3 regions of the Paenibacillus sp. FSL E2-0201 genome follow, and region 2 is predicted to be linked to each of the others. Evidence: riboswitches for the same ligand, from Rfam matches in the RefSeq annotation. Region 2 holds a riboswitch; each other region holds the start of a gene.
The links. Region 2 has a riboswitch for cyclic di-AMP ahead of NSU15_RS11285 (KamA family radical SAM protein). Riboswitches for the same ligand answer to the same signal wherever they lie in the genome.
Positions count from the first base shown of each region.

Region 1 (7,312 bases), 2.5 Mb from region 2:
CAGTGAGACAGGGTACTGTTCACGCCGTGAAGCAGACAAGCTGGTAGAAGGCGGTAGAGTTACGATCAACGGAGAACCTGCTGTGCTTGGCAGTCAGGCCGTTCCGGGTGATGATGTGCGAATAGATGGTGTTGCGCTTGAAACATCAAGCCAGACGGTTTACATTGCGTTAAACAAGCCAGTGGGTATTACTTCAACTACAGAGCAGCATATTAAGGGGAATATTGTTGATTTTGTAGGTCATCATGAGCGAATCTTCCCGATTGGGCGTCTCGATAAGGATTCAGAAGGATTGATTCTGCTTACTAACGATGGGGACATCGTTAACAAGATTTTACGCTCCGAAGGTCGGCATGAAAAAGAGTATGTGGTTACTGTAGACAGACCGATTACGCCATCATTTATTACCGGCATGTCCAGCGGCGTAAAGATATTAGGTGAGAAGACGCTACCTTGTGAGGTCACTCGTATTACAGAGCGTGTATTCCGTATTATTTTGACGGAGGGCAAGAATCGTCAGATTCGCCGTATGTGCAGCGCTTTTGGCTACGAGGTTAGAAAGCTGCAACGCATTCGGATTATGAATATTCGTCTAGGGGCATTACAAACTGGAGAATGGCGTGAATTGTCTGCTGAAGAAAAGCAAGAACTTGGAGCTACACTGAACTACAAACTTCTATAGTCTAGAAGAAATAGTGATCTAATTATGAATACAATTTATCAAAAAAAGAGCTGTTCCATCGGTCTAAGACCTTGGGACAGCTCTTTATGCTTTGAACTAGGACAACCATTATTCATCGGAAGGAGCAATACCTGAGAACTCTTTGGTTTCTTGATATTTACGAATAATGGACACTTCAACCCGGCGGTTCTTACTTCGTCCAACAGCTGTAGTATTTTCAGAAATAGGGTGGTACTCCCCGTATCCAATTGCACTAAACTTGCGTGGATTCAAGTTCGTATTCGTTAGCAAGATCTTCATGAACTGAAGAGCACGATCCGCGCTCAGGTCCCAGTTGGAAGAATAGTCGCTATTAGAGATAGGGATATTATCGGTGTGTCCTTGCACAACTACATCATAATCCGGGAATTGCTGTAGCATGGTTGAGATGGACTTTGCTAATTGCCGAGAATCATCCTTAACTACAGCCTGTCCGGAAGCGAACAGCGCGTTATCACTTATCGTAATCATAAGCTGAGACTGATTGAGCTTAGTACTGAGAAGATCGGTAAGACCGTTCTTGCTGATATATTGATCAAACTGCTTTTTAAGCTTCTCTAAATCTTCTTGTTCCTTTTGCCGCAGCTTAGCCATTTCTGTTTGTTCATTTTTCTTGGCTACTGATTTATCCATTTGATCATTTTTTCCTAAATCCTCTTGACTCTTAGATGGCATTGCCGCCCGCTCTTCAAGAACACCTGTACCGCCATTAAGAGCGGAGCTGAAGGCTTGACTCATCTCTTCGAATTTTTTGGCATCCGTTGCACTCATAGAATACATTACGATGAACAAGGCTACCAGAAGGGTCATAAGATCAGAATAAGGCAGTAGCCACGATTCATCGGCGTGTTCTTCATGCTCTTCGTGTCTAGTCTTTTTGCTCACCCGATCCACTCTCCTTCTCATCATTTAACTTAGCTCGTTCCGAAGGTGTTAGGAAGACAGCAAGCTTCTGATTGATGGCAATAGTGGATACACCGGATTGTATGGACAATAGACCTTCGACCATCATCATTCGAACTTCAATTTCACGTTTGGAAAGTCGTTTTAGCTTATTGGCAATAGGATGCCATAATACGTAACCTGTAAAGATACCGAGTAGTGTTGCGATGAAGGCAGCCCCGATTGCTGCAGCCAATTTGTTCATATCACTCATATCAGCCAGAGCGGCGATAAGTCCGATAACAGCCCCGAGCACGCCAAGTGTAGGAGCATACATACCTGCTTGTGTGAAAATGAGCGCGCCTGCTTTATGTCTATCCTCTGTGGCGTGGATGTCCTCCATGAGAACATCGCGGACAAAGTCCTGATCATTCCCATCAATAATCATCCGCATGCCGTTTCTGAGGAAGTTATCTTCTATTTCATCGACTTTAGACTCAAGTGCCAGTAGACCTTCACGCCGTGTAATAGAAGCCCATTCCATGAACATAGTAATTAATTCGGATTTACTGATTAATTTCTTTTTGACAAAAATTATTTTAAACAGACTTGGAATCTTTTTGACCTCCGAGATTGGAAAGGCCATAAAGATGGAGGCCGCCGTCCCCACTAAGATAATAACGTAAGCAGCGGGTGTGGCTAAAGCGTGAAGAGGAGCGTGCTTGAGGATCATACCCCAAATTACTGCAACTAGACCAAAAATTAAACCGAGTATTGTTGAAATTTCCATTATGCACCTCGTCCATGAGATTATAAGATGTGTTCCGACAAAGCCGCGTATATCATCCTTGAAACAGCGGCAAGGCACTCTGTGCGAAACCGAATAACGTATATTCTTATTTATCGACATCATTCCGTTTTTTGTGAAGTCATTTTTTCGGCTATAATGGATAAGGTAAGTAATTATTCATCTGTGGAGAAAACGGAGTGATACATGTGGGTGTAAAGCATGGTAGAGATTACGGTGAAATCCTGACGGATTTGACCGAGGCTGTCGGCAGAATTTCCGATGGGTACTTATTTTTTGAAATGGATCCGGAAGAGTGGCAAGAATTGCCGCAGGAATCCAAGATGGAGGTATGGGAGGCGCTGGCTGAGGATCTCTTCTTCGCGCTGGGTAATGAACCTATGATTGAGGTGGGGAGCGGCGTTATCATTTATGATAAGGACACGCACCGCATTAATATTTTAGTCGGAGAAGAGGATTTAGCCTCTGTTGTTTTGATTTAAGAAGAGGGGGCGGCGGGGCGTAATTTGCCCGTAGTTAGTAGCCCGTGTTAAAATTGGTATAGCCGAGTTATAATCGCTGGGATTCTTGAATACATTTAATCGAAAATATTGCCTTTATCCTGGCACATCCCTTGGACCTCAGAAGCTAAGGGATGTTTTGTTTAACGAATAAGACAAGTAAAGGATCTACGGATTTTACTGCAATTTTTAGTAAGGGAGGAAACGAATTGTTATTTACGGAAGAAGAACTGCGTGAACAGATCAGCAAGCTGGAAGGTTGGAAGCTGGAAGAGAATACCATGGTGCGAAAATATATGTTCAGCCAGTATATGAAGGGTATTGCTTTCGTTGATGAAGTTGCCACCATTTCAGAAGCCTTTGATCACCATCCACATATTACGATTGATTATAAGACAGTGACTCTACGACTGAAATCAAATGAGCAAGATGGTATTACAGCTCTTGATATTCGAGAGGCACATGAATTTAATGAAGCCTTTGAGAAAAATCGTTAGTTTCACCCAAACTCATAAATAAACGCCCGTGCGCAGATAGTGAACTATCTTCTGGCACGGGCGTTTTTAGTTGCTTGGGTAGTTACTTTTTCTCTGAGAGCCAGAGGGCGACGTTTGCAATCTCCTCAGGGGCTAGCTTTTCTTTAAAGGAAGGCATTTGGCCGCGTCCTTTAGTGACGATACTGTAGATTTCTTCAGCATCATGCTGACCGCCTTCATTTTGAAGACTGGGTCCAACTCCACCTTGAAGCTGATCGCCATGACAGGTGATACAGCTGGCTTTCACGGTTGCTTCCGCCTTTGCCGCATCCAATTGAACTACCGGCATCGTTGGCTTATTCTGTTCAGCTACCTCTTCTTTACCTGGAAGTGTAAACATAAGTACTACCGCAAAGGCACAGGCGGCAAAAAACAAACCGCTCATGATCCATTTCTGCATCCCAGTTCGTCCCTTCTATGTAAGCTGCTTCCTACATTATAGCTCAAGGTGAAGCGTTATCATAGGGTTTGTGACAAATAAATGAACGATAATTCCATCAAATCATTGAAAAATATGGAATTTAATATTATTTGTCATAGACCATGCAATAAAATGGTTTGTTTCCTGTGGGGGTTAAGCGCTCATACGTATCGGTAATCGTAAATCCACACTTTTGATAAGTTCGGATCGCCCGCTGGTTCCAGGTCAATACCTCTAGATCTATCTCACGCTCAGGATAACGAATCAAGGCTGCTTGCACGATTGCATCCATGAATAATTTCCCTAGGCCTTGACCGCATAGATCGGGGTGCATGCCAATCCCCAAGCGAACAACACCTTCCATCGGAAACAACTGCGCGAATCCGCATAAAGCTCCTTGCCCATTTAATATGGAGACATATTGCTCATTCCGTAACTGGGGGTCGCCGAACTCGATTTCAAGAGCCTGCATTTGCTCCCAAGGCATCCAGCCGTAAATATTATAAGGGGGAGTGTAATCCCAGTTGCAAATCTCTTCCGCGTGACTGGTCTCCATAGGTGCTACATGAAAAGTAACGGAGGGATTTATCATAAGGTCAAAGACCTCCTTTCACGGGGGGGACTTTAAAATATAAGAAAGTATAAGTTTCACACAATACTATATGTATTATATACAAAAAGAGGGATGGTCGACTCAGAAACTTTATGAGGATTAATGTTTTACAAATTTTGAGAGGGGTAAATATTAAATAAGACAAAAAAACAAGCTCTTCCCCAAGAAGCAACATCTTGGAAAAGAGCCTATGTACGATTTACTTATTGAACATCATCATTATCTTCTGTCTCAGAAGCAACAGAATGATAAGCATCTGTGCTCATAATCCGTTTAGCACCGATGTAGCGTTTCACGTAGTAACTATCACTCAGGGAGCTAATCGTTACACCGCGTGAGGAAGATGCGTGTGCAAACTTGCCTTCACCGACATAAATACCGACATGGGAGACACCCTTACCACTTGTATTAAAGAATACAAGATCTCCAGATCTTAAATCATCTTGGGAGATAGCAGTACCCATTTGATACTGGGAACCTGATTGGTGTGGTAGATTGATACCGATTTTATCAAATACATACATTGTAAATCCGGAGCAATCAAATCCATTTGTGGAGATGCCGCCGGATACGTACTTAGTTCCGATGGTCTTGTCGATCACTTTATCCATTTTGGAATCCGCGAAAGCGCTTCCTGCTCCGATGGTGAAAATAATGGAAAAGCTAAGTACTGCTGCTGCTAGCTTCTTCTTCAAAAGTTTATACCCCTTCCGGATGCCTACGAGGTTAGCTTAAGGGTTCGGTTGAAGGTCCCCTATGACCCCTCTAAAAATGGAGGTCAATTCACCCAAAGTTGGTTCCCCCGTTTTCCTAATAGTTAGGAAACTCGGCTGATACTGTTGATTAGGAATAGCTTGTAATCAATACATGACAAAACCTTTGTAAATAACAACTTAATGATTACAAAAATGTTACTAAAATCTTACTGCAGTTATTGTAACAAACAGAGTGCCGCTTGGCAATCGTTTTTAACATAATCATGCAGAAAAATTCGTTTTTTTAAAGACAAAATGCATATGTAAGCGATAATATTAAACTAATTTTTATATTTATTGAAATTTTTATCAAATAAAAGTGTTTAAAGTCCGTTCTAGTGGTGTAAAGAATAGAATAAGGCAAAAGAAAACCTGGATTCGATTAAGTCAATAATCAAACCCAGGTCTATATAATGTAATTGTGAGGTTATAGTTGTGGGGAAGTATTAATCGTAGGCTACAGCTTGATATGAGGAAGTACTCATTACTCTTTTAGCACCAACGTAGCGATTGGCCCAGTAGGACTGGCTAAGTGAAGTGATGGTCACGCCATATGAAGATGATGATTGTGCGAATTTTCCGTTTCCAACATAAATGCCGACATGGGATACGCCGTTGCCCAATGTGTTAAAGAAAACTAGGTCACCTGAACGCAATTTGCTTTTGGCTACAGGAGTTCCGACACTATATTGAGCTTTTGAAGTACGGGGCAAAGAAAGACCCACCTTCTTGAATACATACGTAGTAAATCCAGAACAGTCAAACCCGGCAGTACTAGTGCCTCCGGTTTTATAGGCAACTCCAATAGTCTTTGAAATAACACTGTCCATCTTAGAGTCTGCAAAGGCACTTCCTCCACCAATAGAGAACGCCATTACAAGTCCTAGCGCCGCAGCGACGCATGCTTTTCTTAAATTCTTCAAAAAAATTGTACCCCTTCCAATGCCTGTGAGGTTAGCTTAAGGGTTCGGTAGAAGGTTCCCCTATGATCACTGCAAAGCGAGATCAATTCACCCAAAATATGGTTCCCCCACTTCCCGGTGCAAGGAATTCGGCGTTTTATGCACCAGATAGTGACTTATCGACAAGACTACGACAAATACATGAAGTTATGTAGAAATCGTTTCAAATGATTACAAACTTGTTACCAATGGAACAGGACTTATTGTAACAAAGTCTTTACGATTTTGCAAATCCTCATAATTTGTCTATAACGCGAAAGAGTCCCAGCTCCTGATTCAGGAACCGGGACTCTTATATTATGTGCTGTAAGCCTTTAAATTATTGTGGAAATGCTTTACTGCGCCATAGATGATATTGAGCTGAAATCCCCCACATTTTGAAGAGTGTTGAGGGCAGTGATGAAAGTTGACGAATAAGAAGTGCTGGTAGGCCAGGACAGAAGATACCCGTTAGTCCGCACACTAGCAAAAGGACTAGGCCTGCTGCGCCAAGTATGATTGAAATGCCTATTGCTGGAATCAGCGACTTCAAACAAATGAATAGGGAGGAGAACATCCCCGTGCCGCTGGTATAACCAAACTGCATATATAGAAGGAACAGGCGCACGATAAAGATGTATATAAGCCATGCCAATACGTATGGAACTAGATGAAGCAACAAAGAGTAGTCTAGAAAGGAGGACAAGAATAGCCCGTACATTTTTGGAGCAAGCCAGTATAACGGAAGTAGAGCCAGTACCCATTCGATTAAACTAAAGATAAACACTGGCAATCCATAAAGCTTCATGCCGGGAAAAAAGAACAGGCCACGCTCTCCTTTTCGCTCCTGATGGAGTTCATGCAGTAATCCTGCCCTTATGAAGGGGGAGAGTAGCAGTCGCAAGATAACAAGCCCTAGGAACATCCATAACCAAGTACGTATCGCAGGATCTGTGTTCAAGCTGAACTGCCCTTCGACGTAATAGAGTAGTCTGCCCATTCCGCTGCCTCCAGCGTCTTTATCTGGATAGCGTATTAGAATTGGAACGATAGCAGACCGGATGAAGCCGTACATAAAGTAGCCCCAGAGCAGTCGATAGATGAAGAGCAGAATCAGAATATAAAATTGCTCCTT
Region 1 is NZ_CP150154.1:109,078-116,389, forward strand. It holds gene rluF (23S rRNA pseudouridine(2604) synthase RluF) at 1-682, shown strand, start outside; gene motB (flagellar motor protein MotB) at 791-1,606, opposite strand; gene motA (flagellar motor stator protein MotA) at 1,590-2,393, opposite strand; gene NSU15_RS00520 (hypothetical protein) at 2,600-2,893, shown strand; gene NSU15_RS00525 (4a-hydroxytetrahydrobiopterin dehydratase) at 3,121-3,408, shown strand; gene NSU15_RS00530 (cytochrome c) at 3,491-3,847, opposite strand; gene NSU15_RS00535 (GNAT family N-acetyltransferase) at 3,975-4,460, opposite strand; gene NSU15_RS00540 (C40 family peptidase) at 4,685-5,176, opposite strand; cyclic di-AMP (ydaO/yuaA leader) riboswitch at 5,182-5,323, opposite strand; gene NSU15_RS00545 (C40 family peptidase) at 5,683-6,111, opposite strand; cyclic di-AMP (ydaO/yuaA leader) riboswitch at 6,165-6,303, opposite strand; gene NSU15_RS00550 (hypothetical protein) at 6,518-7,312, opposite strand, start outside.
Region 1: it holds a riboswitch for cyclic di-AMP, as region 2 does, so the genes downstream of both, NSU15_RS00540 (C40 family peptidase) here and NSU15_RS11285 (KamA family radical SAM protein) in region 2, are expected to answer to the same signal.

Region 2 (7,312 bases):
AGCAAGTAAATCTCACAGAAGCGGCTAATCTGAAGGTCTCTCAGCTATCGAAGGGAATGAAGATGAGACTGAATTTCTGCAGAGCACTCTTAAATAACCCACAAATTCTATTTCTGGATGAACCCACTTCCGGGCTGGACCCCGTTAATGCTAAGAGAATGAAGGATTTAATTCTGGAAAAGAAAGCAACCGGGACAACAGTCATCATAACAACACACAATATGCAGGCCGCGGAGGAGCTCTGCGATAGAGTCGCTTTTATTGTAGACGGTCAGATTAAGTTGATTGATTCTCCTCGTGAGCTTAAGCTTCTAAATGGAAAAAAGCGAGTGCAGCTGGAATATCGCCTTCATAATGAAGTTAGAAATGAGGAATTCTCACTTGCTGATATAGGGGAGAACGAATATTTCTTAAAGCTTGTCCGTGAGCATCCAATAGAAACCATTCATTCGCTGGAGGCGTCTTTGGAACAAATATTCATTGACGTTACTGGGAGGCAGTTAACATGAGATTCGGATCTGCGTTTGCCTTTGACATCCGGTTTCAATGGCGACATGGGTTTTATTGGATCTACATCATTATCTGTATGTTCTATCTGGTATTGCTACATCTTATTCCTAATCATTATCGGGAACAAACGATGCTGTTATTGACCTTTAGCGATCCTAGTGCTTTGGGGCTTATTCTGGCAGGTGGGATTGTGCTGCTGGAAAGAGACCAGGGTGTCCTTGATCCTTTATTCGTTACTCCGATTCGTGTTAGGGAATATTTACTTTCAAAAGCCGGCTCATTATCTGTGCTGTCCCTATTAGCCGCATGGGTTATTCATGCAGCAGCGAGTGGAGTTCCGCAATCCCCGATAGGATTTTCTATTGGAATCATTCTAACGTCAAGCTTTATGACGCTACTGTCGATTGGAGTAGTGGCTCGTTGCCAGACGATTAATGGTTTCATTTTACTCTCACAAGTATTCGTACTACCTTTCATACTGCCGTTACTTGGTTATTTTAAGATATGGAACTCCAATGTTTTTCTATTATTACCTACAGAAGGAACACTTCGCTTGTTGAGTTCGGGAACCTCAGCTAGGTCACTTGGCAATTACATGTACTCCATATCGATATTACTGCTCTGGAATGTTGTGATATATGTCTGGGCAAAAAGGTCCTTCGAGCAACATGTAATGATGCGCATAGGCAAGGGAGGAGTCAAGAGATGAAGAAGTATCATACGCTTTTTCTAAGCGATATCCGTCATGCTGGGTTGGACCCGGTGCTTATGGTCGGGATCTTTGCTCCTTTAGCACTTTTAGTCGTCTCAAGATTTGGATTTCCAATAGCGGCAGAGTGGCTTACAAACGGTTATGCTTTCGATTTAAATGAATACAGTAGCTTTGCTTCGATTTTTTTAGTAATGACCTTTCCCATGCTGACCGGTATGATGACAGGTCTTTTAATGCTTGATGAACGTGATGAGAACATCATCTCTTATTACGCGGTTACGCCATTAATGCGTAAGGGGTACATGGTGTATCGTCTAGTTCTTCCATCTGTACTTTGTACACTTCTATCATTGGTGTATTTTGTAGTTTCAGGCTTATCTGACTTCCAATTGGAGCATATATACATTCTTTTATTATTAGCAATTGAAGCCCCTTGCTTTGCTTTATTTCTTGCTTATTTTGCTGCAAATAAGGTAGAAGGCTTAGCTTTATCTAAGATAGGTGGTTTGTTTATAGCAGGGCCAATCGTAGCGTATTTTATTCCATCACCATGGCAATTCACAGGTGCGTGGATTCCTACGTATTGGCCTGCTAAGTTGTTTTTTGCTATAGAAGATGCTAGTGGTTTTAGTGTGATTGCATGCTTTATGGTGGGGCTTATATTTCATTTGAGTCTTCTGAGTATCTTGGTCAGGATTTATATAAAAAGAATTGATTGAATTATTTACAAATCAGATCCGCAGTCTTGTTTGATAACGCATTAACAGAAATAATAGCGTCATTTTTTTTCACAGGAGGGGTCCAATATTCCTCATTTCCGGGCAGGTCATCAAACCATTCTGCATCCTTAGGGCAATCTAGAATCATGAACTTTCCGTATTCCTGATCTCTGGATTGATGATATTTAAGATAGGCTTTTCCGTTATCAATGGCGAGAATTTCTATCTTTCCGGAGGTGTGTGACATGGATAGGCGTACTCTTTTGCCAAGTCCTGAGGTTCTGGCTTTGGCTTCTTCTACAATTTGATAGACTTGCTCAAGAGGTAATACAAAATCTCGGTTTCCGGCAACGGGACGATTCACGAAGAAGTAGTAAGGTGTTACGCCAGCCCATGAGAGTCGGTCTAGCAATTCTCCCAATATAACGGGATCATCATTGATGCCTTTAAGGACGGGGGTCTGATTTACGACAATTGCCCCAGCGTTGTGGAGGGCTTTAAATGCTTTTTTGGCTTCAGGTGTGATTTCACGAGGATGATTGATATGCGCCATAACATAAATTCGCTTGTCTTCGGTAGAGTAAGTACGAATCAGCTCCAACAGCTCTTCGTCTTCAGAGATCCGCATCGGATTAAATACGGGAATCTTCGAACCTAATCTGATAATCTTGACATGCTCAATGCTTCTTAAGTTTTCAATAATGGATCTTAGCTTTGGTGTGGAGAGAATTAAACTGTCACCGCCCGTAAGAAGAACGTTGTTAATCTCAGGGTGGTTTGCAATATACTCCAGTCCCGGAGAGACATCAGACATCGCTTCTTTCACGTCATTTCGGAACAGGCGTTTACGGAAGCAGTAGCGGCAATAGGCTCCGCAGACCTCGGATACAATCAGTAATGCTGTTGTTTTATACTTGTGCTGACAACCCGGCACCACATAATTCGTGTCTTCATCCGAAGCATCCCAACGTCCATATTCCAGCAGTTCACCTTCGTTAGGGATAACCAGTTTACGAATGGGATCATCTGGATCGTCCCAGTTGATCAAAGACAGATAGTAGTCATTCACACGAAAAACAAATTTGTCCGTGATTTCTTTCAAGTTCTCTTTTTCCAGATCAGACAACATAGCAATTTTGTTAATATCCGTGATGTACTTTACCTTTTGCACTTACATCTCTCCTTTGTCCCTTTGTGTGAGAAAAGAGGAAGCCTTAGTGTCAAAGGCCAATCTACTGCCAGCAGGGTCCCAAAAAACACAAAAAGAGACCCTTAGCAAGGGTCTCTGGTTATGTAAATAACATGAAAAGCAGACCCATCCACTGCTGACGAGGTTAGCTGACGGACTCGGGTAAGATGGTACCCTACATTCTAATGCTCAATGATTCGCCCCAATTAACTGGTTCCCCCGCTTTTCAACTGTAAAAGTTGGAAATTAAGCGTAGGTAAAGTATACCCCATGAAGTTTTGAAAAGTCAAAAGAGAATCCTAGATTCACCTTCAATTACTAGGGGGGCTTCCACCGAGCAGTTTAGGTAGCAGCGTTAGCAGCTTCTCCCGAGTTAACGCATCACTAGAGTTCCATTTGCTTCCGTCGAGCAGATAAACATGTCCCTGACGTACTGCTGGAAGACTTTTCCAAAGTGAACTGTCTAGTAGTCGCTCCATAGCAGCCCGTGAGTCTGGACGCTCAGGAATGAGCATGAAGATATAATCTCCAGTATAGGCAGGCAATCGCGCTGGATCAACTTCAGCGAACCCTAATTCTTCATCCAGTATGGCTTGAATCTCCTCTGTCGGTTGTAGACCACATGGAGCATAAAGCGCTGTGGAGAATCCGGACATTCCCATAGCATACAGATGATTTCCGTGGTCATAGACCAAAGCAGAGGCAGTCTCTCCGGCTTGGAGACTGGTCTCGTAAAGATGCTGCCACATAGCAGCATTTTTGATTGTAAATGACTCCAGCCACGCTTCGGCTTCGCGTTGTTTACCGAGCCAGCTGCCTAGTGTTCGCATTCGACTTTCGAGTGGTGCAAAGGAATCAAAGGTGAGTGTCGGGGCGATGCCGGAAACGGTTCTATAGGCTCTTTCATCACTATTGGCCAAAATAATCAAATCTGGATTAAGTGAAGCGGTCAGCTGCGGGTCCAGCGGAAAACCAACATTGGCGAGCTTTTTAAGCCGATGTTTATAGACGCTGTTCCGCACGAATGCTTCATCTCCTCCGATGGGCTTCACGCCTAGTGCGAGAAGGTCGCCAAGTGTCTCTCCATGATAGACAATGCGTCTCGCTTGCTCTGGAATCTCCACTTCATGGCCTGTCCAATCTTTGACGGTAAGCTTACGACCTCGCTGATGCGCATATTGTCCGGGGGTAACTCCGGTTTTTTGCCGAAAGCGGCGGCTGAAATAATATTCATCGGAGAAGCCTACCAGTCTGGCGATTTCACGCAGCGGTTCCGTCGATTCCTGCAGGAAGCGCTTGGAATGACTAATGCGCAGATCGGTCAGGTACTCAAGTGGCTTTTTGCCGGTAAGCTGTTGAAAGATCGGTGTATACTGCCAGAACGATATCCCCGCAAGCTCAGCCAACTGCTTCACGCTGATGCTCTCTGTATAATGCTCCTCTATGAATTGTATAGTCATTTCTACGGATTCTGTGGGACTTGGTAGATGCTTAGAAGGATAATTATGCTCAAAAAATAGCAGCATCAATTCCTGGAATTTCAATTGTCGCTTGAATTGCTGCACATCATCGAAGCTATTCTTGTTCATAAGCAAATCTTCCACAAGACGGATTACCTTAGTGAACGGGTGGACTATTAATTCGCGTCTGCCTGAAAGTAGTTCGCCAGAATAACGTTCTGGATGCTCTTTTGTATAAATTGCTGAAAAGGTGATGAGATAATAATACATGGTCATTTCCTGATTGCTCGTACAATAGGAGATTCCGGGAGCTAGTAGATAACATTTATCTGTACTCAGCGTCACGCTCTGATCATCGAGGTTCAGTTGCCCGTTCCCCCCGGTAAATACGAGAAGGGTGTAGTCATGAGTTGTACGTGATACAGGGCTTGAATCGGCAGCTTGAAGTATCAGTTCGGCATCAATCAGCCGAAACAGCAGGGAGTGGAGCGGGGGGCAGGACGATGATGTTTGCAGCATAGGTTCAGCCTCCGTTCTTTTAGTGAGAATGATTATCAATGAACTTATTGTATATAAAACAAAGAAGCATATCAACAGCTGTTGATATGCTTCTTAAAGTTTTCTATCAGCCGTGTGCTAAACACTCGATCATGGAGGGTTATTTCATATTCAATAGCTGAGGAATCTCGCCGAGCAGCCATTCTCTTGTTGTTGCATCACTGGAGGTCTTCATGATGTCCTGCGTATAGACATATCCGTTCTTGACGGCAGGAAGGCTCTTCCAGATAGGGCTCTTTAATAAATTATCTGTGGATTGTTTTGCTTCATCCGCAACTGGAGTCAAGATGAATATCCGGTCTCCGGCATATTCTTTAAGCACTTCCATAGATACTTCCTGGAAGCCTTTACCTTCATCGAGTACCTTCTGAATAGCTGGAGTTGCCTTGAAGCCGTTCTCCCCATAGAGTACCTGTGAAAGTCCAGTCGCCGCCATTATAAACAGTCTGTCTCCCGGATAATAAGTGAAGACCGAAGCTGTCTCACCTTCTTGCATACCAGCGGACTTCAATTGTTTCCACATAGCATCTTCAGCGGTTTTATATTGGGCTAGCCATGCTTCTGCTTCTGTTGTTTTACCAAGAATTCCACCAATGTCCAGCATACGTTCTTGTAATGGGGCAAAGGTATCAAAAATGATTGTAGGTGCGATTTTGGACAGCTGCTCAAAATCAGCTTCGTCTGTGCCCGCATAGATAATTAGGTCAGGTTGAAGCTCTAATGTTTTCTCCAGATTGATAGGGAAGCCTACATCCTCGACACCTTGTAACTGATCTTCAAAGACCTGGCCTTCACCCATGGATAGAGGATACCCTACCGCTTGCACGCCGAGAGCGAGCAAATCGCCATATGTTTCTCCAGAGTAGATTATTCGCTGTGGTTTCACAGGGATTTCTACAGTATGTCCTATGTAATCCGTGTAGGAGCGGGTAGTAGCTGCGGATTCATTCGTACTGCTGTCGGAGGGCTCCGTTGAAGGTGCCGTGCTCGCAGCAGAAGAATTTCCAGTTGCGTTGGTCGTACTATTACCAGAAGATGATTCCTTTGAGTTTCCGCATGCTAGCAGCAATGTACTCATCAAAAAGAGTACGCATAACACTGCGAAGGACTGTCTTGCCTTGTTCATTTTTTATTGCCTCCCTAAAATATATAACGATTACCAATAATGATAATCATTCTCGATTGAATTCATCATAATTTATAGAATCTTTTTACTCAATGGACAAAACATAATTCCGTCATTTGATTTGTACAATCATGCAAAAAGGTGGTGTTTAAAATTTTTTTGAATTATTTTCAGATGATTGGAAAAATACTCTAAATACCGGGAATGGAGAGAAGGAGGGAGGGGTTTTGTTCATGACAAACATGGAAGGAGAAATCCCTTGAAGCACATAGGATTGTGGTGTTTTTTTGAATCTGATTACTGTTATGTATTAAGTCATTTATGTGATCAAAAAACTCAGGATTGCCCTCATTGATTGTAATCGTTATCATACCGTGGCATGTTATCTGCCGCCCTTGACGTCAGTGGAAAGCCTTTGTTATGGTTTTTATAGTCAAACGCAAGCTGAAATGACAATTTGTAGAATTTATAGACGGTTTTGCGTAAGATATTCTAACCAAACATAATACGAGGGAGATGGTTGATTGTGATCAAAGGCATTATTTTTGATTTTGACGGAACGATTATCGACACGGAGACTGCTTGGTACACCGCTTTTAACGAGGCTTATGCTGAATATGGAGTGGATTTGACGCTTGAACAGTACTCCACCTGCATTGGCACAAGCTTAAACAGCTTTAATCCTTATGAGTACTTGATGACTGATCTTAAGCTTGCCATTGATAAAGAGGCTTTCAGTAAGGCTGTTAAACAGAGACATAGCAAACTTATGGAATTGGAAACGATTCGGCCAGGTATACAGCATTATCTGGATTCTGCCAAAAAAGCTGGACTACGCATAGGGCTGGCCTCAAGCTCTTCACTGGAATGGGTGGAGAAATACTTGAATCAATTGGGCATACGCGATTATTTCGAATGTATTCGGACGGCCGATCATGTGGCAAAAGTGAAACCAGATCCAGAGCTATATAACCAAACATTAGCTTGTCTTGGAATCACCTCTAATGAGGCAGTTGCCATTGAGGATTCACCGAATGG
Region 2 is NZ_CP150154.1:2,590,052-2,597,363, forward strand. It holds gene NSU15_RS11270 (ABC transporter ATP-binding protein) at 1-509, shown strand, start outside; gene NSU15_RS11275 (ABC transporter permease) at 506-1,219, shown strand; gene NSU15_RS11280 (hypothetical protein) at 1,216-1,941, shown strand; gene NSU15_RS11285 (KamA family radical SAM protein) at 1,943-3,112, opposite strand; cyclic di-AMP (ydaO/yuaA leader) riboswitch at 3,252-3,393, opposite strand; gene NSU15_RS11290 (AraC family transcriptional regulator) at 3,442-5,109, opposite strand; gene NSU15_RS11295 (ABC transporter substrate-binding protein) at 5,249-6,274, opposite strand; gene NSU15_RS11300 (HAD family hydrolase) at 6,801-7,312, shown strand, end outside.

Region 3 (7,312 bases), 990 kb from region 2:
TAGCCTTGTGTCTTTTTTTACAGTGTATTTACAGTATTGTTTGCCAAAAAGAGATTTAAAATTATATAATTTTAAATGTATATGATAAAAACTACATTAGTCCACAGAGGACAGAAAGGAATTCTCCTTGAGTAAACCTAATAAAAGTACAAGCGTTCCCCAGCTAAGCAAACAAGAGAAACGGCGGGTAGAACAGGAGCAACAAAAGCAGAAGACGAGAATTTTAATTATTGGTTCAATTGCTTTAGTAGTCATCATTTTTGTTGGATTGTTTATGTTAGCTTCGAAAGATGCCGCAAAAAATGCCACTACGGGAGAACCAGTGGAATTCAATTACAGTGAGCTACCTAGAGTCGGTAAAGAGGATGCACCTGTTAAAATTGTTGAATTTGGTGATTTAAAATGTCCAGCGTGTTCCCAATTTGCAACTTCAGTTAAACCGAAGATTGTTCAAGATTTTGTCAACGAGGGAAAAGCAGCGCTCTACTTTGTAAATATGGCTTTCGTTGGTCCAGACTCTGAGACTGCCTCACTTGCTGCATTATCTGTATATCATCAGAATAAAGATGAATTCTGGAAGTTCTACGATGCTGTATACGCACAGCAAGGTGATGAGAGCGAAGAATGGGCAACTGAAGATTTCTTAGTAAGCCTTGCGGAGAAAGAGAAGTTAACTATCGATTACGAACTGCTACGTAAAGATATCAAGGATCGTACGTATGCAGATGACCTAAATAAGGGCATGCAGCTAGCTACTGAAGCAGGGGTAACTACAACGCCATCCCTTTACATCAATGGAGTAAAGACTGCGGATCCATTTAACATTGAAGCGATTTCAACTGAAATTAATGACGCTGCAAAAGCTGTGGAGGCAAAGTGACAAAGTTCCTATCTTTTTGCAAGCGTAACTGCCTGTATCTGGCCTGGTTCGTCTCTTTAGTTGCTGTTGCCGGTAGCTTGTATTTGAGCGAAGTATTGAAATATGAACCTTGTAAGCTTTGCTGGTTCCAGCGAATTTTCATGTATCCTCAGTTATTCCTCTTGGGAATTGCAACGTTTCGAGGGGATAAACGGATAATCCCTTATGTACTTCCACTAAGCTTGATTGGTGGCAGTATCTCGATCTATCACTATGCGGAACAGAAAATTCCTGCGTTAAGTAAAGTTCTTCCTTGTACAATTGGTGTTCCTTGTAATAAGGATTACTTGAACTTTTTTGGATTCATTACGATACCATTCCTTGCGTTAATCGCTTTTGCTTTAATTAGTATTTTACTTTGGTACGGACGTAAGGAAGAAGAAGTGATGGAGTTAGATACAGAGGAAAGTTTAGGATTTTGATTTTCTAACTTTAAGTGATCCGAAAAAATGTGAAAAGTGATTAAAAACACGATCCAGAGGGATAATTGAAGAGAATGAAAGAGAGCATCCAATAAGACTCTGTATTTGCGCTTACTGGATGTTTTTTCATTCTTTTTTCATTTTTTTCAACGCTTTACTGTAACCACTTTGTAGACTAATATTAGACCTTGTGAGAAGTTGAATATGCGCTGAATTTTCTTAGGAAAAACGGGGGAACCAAACTTGGCATTCGTGCCAATGGGGTGAATCGGAATGGGTCGATTGGACTTAAACCGTAGGGCTATACCACAGCCCGAATCCGCCAGCTAACCTCGTAAGCAAAGGTGGGATAATGACCATGCATAGCATGCGGATCATTTCCGTATGCTATTTTTAGTGTCTGCATTTATGAAATCCACCAATGAAAACAGCGCGCGGAATTTCCGTTTCAGCTCCCAAAGAAAGGAACTGTATCCACCATGGTAAGCAAGGTAAAACGACTATTGATCGGGCGTCCGATGAAGTCGAACGAACTCGATCATGAAAAGTTATCCAAGGTTAAAGCACTGGCTGTCCTGTCTTCTGATGCGCTCTCGTCTGTAGCCTACGGAACGGAACAAATTCTGATTGTACTAGTGGCTGCAGGGTTTACTGCCATCTGGTATTCCCTGCCAATTGCATTAGCCGTATTGGGCCTGCTGGCCATCCTGATTTTATCCTATCGGCAGACGATCTACGCTTATCCTCAGGGAGGCGGAGCTTACATCGTTGCCAAGAGTAATCTTGGTGTTCCGACAGGGCTTTTAGCAGGAGGGTCTTTGTTAGTGGATTACATTCTGACCGTTGCTGTTAGTGCGTCGGCAGGGACGGATGCGATCACATCGGCTTTTCCAAGTCTTCATAATCACACCGTTCTTATTGCAGTATCCGTTATTATTCTTCTTACTTTAATTAATCTTCGCGGAGTTACAGAATCAGCTTCATTCATCGCAATCCCAGTGTATTTATTCGTGGTGTCGATTGTAGTGTTGATTATCTCCGGTATTATTAAATATGCAGCAGGTGGCGTGCATGCGAATGTCCCTGAAATTGGCGCTGCTGTTTCAAATGTTAGTTTGTTTCTACTATTAAAAGCCTTCAGTTCTGGCTGTTCGGCTCTTACGGGTGTAGAGGCTGTATCTAATGCTATTCCAAACTTTAAAGCACCTGCAGAAAAGAATGCAGCCAAGACCTTAATGGTCATGGGAGTTATACTTGGATTTATGTTCACAGGCATCACACTCCTGGCGTATTGGTACGGCATAGTGCCTGACGAAAAGGCCACAGTTGTTTCTCAGATCGCTGAATCGACCTTTGGTCGCGGAACTTTATATTTTTTCATACAAGGTATCACAGCAGTAATTTTGTTCTTGGCGGCTAATACGGCATACTCAGCGTTCCCGCTGCTTGCATTTATGTTTGCAAAAGATAAATATATGCCGCATGCTTTTATGGTTCGTGGTGACCGTCTAGGCTTCTCCAATGGTATTATTTTTCTAGGTGTTCTGTCAGCTCTGCTTGTAGCTGCATTCCACGGAAATACAGAAAGCCTGATTCCTCTTTATGCGGTTGGTGTCTTCATTCCTTTCACATTGTCTCAGCTAGGAATGATGGTTCATTGGTTTAAAACCAAACCAGCGGGATGGAAAAAAAGATTTGTTGTAAATACCATTGGTATGCTGACTACATTGACGATTACGCTTATTTTTATCATTACTAAGTTCTCAAGCGTATGGATGGCTTTCATTTTCTTACCTGCTGTAATGTTTGTGTTCTACCGTATCCACAAGCACTATTTGAATATTGCAGATGAGCTTCGTATATGTCCGAGTACAGATAAACCTTTGATTAAAGGCAGCACGGTTGTTGTCCCTGTTGCCGGTGTAACACGTGCTGTACTGCATTCCATTAGCTATGCCAAGTCTTTAACGGATAATGTTGTAGCAGTATATGTTGGATTTGATGAAGAGGACATCCAAAAGATGGAGCAACGGTGGGAGGAGTGGAACCCAGGTGTACGCCTGATTGTACTTCGTTCCAGATATCGCAGTATTATTCGTCCGTTACTGAAATTTATTGATACAGTGGAGTGGAAGACCGCAGCAACGGATCATATCACGATCCTGATCCCACAATTTATCACTAAGCATTGGTGGCAAGCTGTACTTCATAATCAGACCAGCTTTTTAATCCGTTCTTACCTAATGAATTCAAAAGATGTTGTGGTAGCGACTGTCCCTTATCATTTGAATAAATAGTGAACCCTTAAGGAGAGGCTATATCCGGAACGTTCGGAATATAGCCTTTTTTGTATTTTAAAGAAGGAAATTGTTACAAATCCACAAAATTTAAAATTTATATGTTGACATAGAGAATGAGAATCAATATCATTTAAAAGTGAGACAGAGACAGTCAACATCTTTGAGAAAACATAGCTTGTACACACTAGGAGGGTATTAAATGTTTTGGTTTAACAGAAAAAGATTTGGAAGCATGAAATTAACGATGGTCGGATTAATGGTGATGGTGCTATTTTTATCCGCTTGCGGTAATAATAATTCCGGTAACGCATCAAACGCAGGATCAGAGTCTACGGCAGCACCTACTGCTGAAGCTACAGAAGCTCCTGCAGCGCCTAAGACGTTAACGGATGCAATGGGGCATGAAGTAACGATTCCGGCTAATCCAACGCGTGTACTGGGTTCTTATTTGGAGGATGCTCTGGTAACTCTGGGCGTGACTCCAGTAGCACAATGGTCCGTACCGAATGGTGTTCAAGATTATCTGGCCGCTGAATTGAAAGATGTGCCTACCATTAGCTACGATCTTCCGCTCGAGGCAGTAACCAGCTTTGCTCCGGATCTTATTCTCATCCCATCGGAGTCTTCTGTACAGAACGGTATCTACGACCAACTGAATAAGATTGCACCGACCTATGTGATTGGGGATGAACTAAATCAAGATTGGCGTAAATCGCTGCTCAAGATTGGTGAAATTCTGAACAAGACCCCTGAAGCAGAGAAAGCCATTAAAGAGTATGAAGACAAAGCGGCTGCTGCGAAAGAAGAGCTTGAAGGAGCTATTGGTCAAGAGTCCGTGGCGATTTTATGGTTGGTACAAAAGAACTTCTATATTGTAGATGAAACACGCAGTAGTGGTGCTGTGTTATACACAGACCTTGGTGTAACGCTGCCTAACTTAGTAACAGAAATTCCTGTTGGTACAAGAGCTACTTGGAATCCAATCTCGCTAGAGAAGCTTTCTGAGCTGACGGCAGATCATATTATTCTTGTAAACAGTGATAAGACTGAGGGTTCGGAGATCCTGGACAGTGCAATTTGGAAAGGTATCCCGGCTGTAAAAGCTGGTAATGTGCATGAAATGAGCTCAACAAGCAGCTGGTTATACAGTGGTGCGAACGCTGGCGGCAAAATTATTGATGATGTGTTAGAAAGTCTTGTGAAATAAAAAGTCGTAATTCACCATGAATGAGACTGATCTTTTGGTGGGGAAGGGCGTGCAGATCAAGTATCTTAGGATACTAAGATCTGCACCATTTTTTTATAAACCATTCCCATATTACGGAAAAACTACTCCTACAATTGTACAACCTAATTTTTTTTGCGATAATGAGAATGATTGTTGTTATCATATAGACTAATGTAACTATCGATTAAGGAGACGACTCATGGTTTCACCCTCAGATTTCGCAAATCGCAATAAAAATGATACAAAAAAAGCTCTACATACCCGACCGGCAGCTGCAATGGGTATTCTAGTGATTGGACTTGCTGCTATTGCCTTCGGACTGGCGCTTTCGGTCTCGGTGGGTGCGGCAAATATCAAGCTAGCTACGGTATGGGAAGCAATATTTCATTTCAATCCAGATTTACAGCAACATCAGGTGATAAGAGAACTGCGATTTCCACGCGCGATAGCAGGTGCTATGGTCGGTGCTTGCTTCGCAGTAGCAGGGGCAATCATGCAAGGCATGACAAGAAACCCGCTGGCGGATTCAGGTCTGTTAGGCTTGAATGCGGGAGCAGGTGTAGCGCTGGCCATAGTTTTTGCTTTTGCACCTTCGCTCTCCTTCACTTCACTTATGTTGTTTTGTTTTATAGGTGCCGCTGTAGCCTCATTTATCGTATTCGGAATTGGGTCGCTATCTTTTAATGGCCTTACACCGTTACGTTTAACGCTCGCAGGCTCTGCGGTAAGTGCATTACTGGTTGCTGTTAGTCAGGGTATAGCTATTCTTTTTAACTTATCCCAGGATATTGCCTTCTGGCTGGCTGGAGGAATGGGTGGGGCGAGCTGGACTCAGATCAAGATTATTTTTCCTTGGGTGTTCGTGGCATTAATCGCAGCGATGATATTATCGCGGTCCGTCACTTTGCTCAGCTTAGGAAGAGAAGTTGCTGTTGGTCTGGGGCAGCGGACAAGATTAGTGCAGTTGGCATGTATGATTGTTGTAGTCGTTCTTGCCGGAAGTGCAGTCTCAATGGTTGGCCCGATTGCTTTTATAGGACTAATTATTCCACATGTTACACGTTATTTCGTTGGTGTAGATTATCGCTGGATTATTCCTTGCTCGGCGATTCTAGGGAGCTTATTGATTATCTTTGCGGATATCGCCGCTAGAATGATAAATGCACCTTATGAAACGCCGCTAGGCGCTTTAATAGCCATCATCGGTGTACCTTTCTTTATTTACTTGGCGAGTAAGCGTAAGGGGGAGCTGTAATGCACAGATTAACCCTTTCTCCTAATGAAAAAGAACGCCGCACACGCGCCATTACAGTGTTATCGCTGCTTGCCATTTTGATCGTTGTTGTATTTATTGTCAGTATGAATACAGGATTTATGCGTCTATCCCCCCGGGAGGTATTACATACACTGCTGGGAGATGGAACTCATCAGCAAAAGCTAATTTTATTTGATTTCAGATTACCTCGCATCGTTATTTCATTGTTAGTTGGAGCGGGCTTTGCAGTGTCAGGCTGTATCTTACAAAGTCTCGCTCGGAATGCACTTGCTGAACCGGCTACGCTGGGCATTAGTGCGGGTGCAGGTTTTGCGGTAATCATTTTCATCTCGTTTTTTCCGGCTACAACAGCAGCTCCGGTATTCGTCTTGCCGCTTTTAGCGCTTGGAGGAGCTAGCTTAACCGCCGCTTTAATTTATATTCTTGCATATCGGAAAGCAGATGGTCTGTCTCCAACAAGGTTGATCCTTATCGGGATTGCGGTCGCTGCCGGAATCAATGCTTGCCAGCTTGTGTTAGCCCTTCGGCTTGATCCTAATAATTATCAATTTGTAGCGACTTGGATCGCCGGGAAAATATGGGGTGGCGATTGGAGATTTGTCCTTGCGCTGCTGCCTTGGATAGCGATTCTGTTACCGTTCGCCTTCTATAAGGCCCGTATTCTTAATGTATTGAATCTAGGAGATCATACTTCATTAGGACTTGGAATGCGCGTGGAGAAGGAACGTATTCTCCTTCTGGTAACAGCAGTTGCGCTTGCCGGCTCCTGTGTCGCTGTAAGCGGAGGGATTGGCTTTGTTGGTTTAATTGCACCACATCTAGCCCGCAAGCTTGTGGGACCCCGTCATCAGGTATTATTACCGGCTAGTGCTTTGACAGGGGCACTCCTTATGATTACTGCGGATACCATCGGAAGATGGGTTCTGCAGCCTGCAGAAGTTCCAACAGGCATCGTGGTTGCGATCATTGGTGCACCTTACTTTTTGTATTTACTCGCCAAATCAAAAGTGTAAAACTAAGCTCTTTCTTACGAAGCAAGATAAATTATGTAGTTCATTCTAGGAGCATAGCTTCATAAAACTTTTAAGGAGTGGTTAACATGTCAGAACGTTTGAATACAGAAGAATTAAGTATTGGGTATGCAGAGGCTACAATTGTTAAAGGTTT
Region 3 is NZ_CP150154.1:3,584,269-3,591,580, reverse strand. It holds gene NSU15_RS16195 (thioredoxin domain-containing protein) at 128-880, shown strand; gene NSU15_RS16190 (disulfide oxidoreductase) at 877-1,341, shown strand; cyclic di-AMP (ydaO/yuaA leader) riboswitch at 1,539-1,697, shown strand; gene NSU15_RS16185 (APC family permease) at 1,821-3,638, shown strand; gene NSU15_RS16180 (iron-hydroxamate ABC transporter substrate-binding protein) at 3,841-4,848, shown strand; gene NSU15_RS16175 (iron ABC transporter permease) at 5,069-6,124, shown strand; gene NSU15_RS16170 (iron ABC transporter permease) at 6,124-7,158, shown strand; gene NSU15_RS16165 (ABC transporter ATP-binding protein) at 7,245-7,312, shown strand, end outside.
Region 3: it holds a riboswitch for cyclic di-AMP, as region 2 does, so the genes downstream of both, NSU15_RS16185 (APC family permease) here and NSU15_RS11285 (KamA family radical SAM protein) in region 2, are expected to answer to the same signal.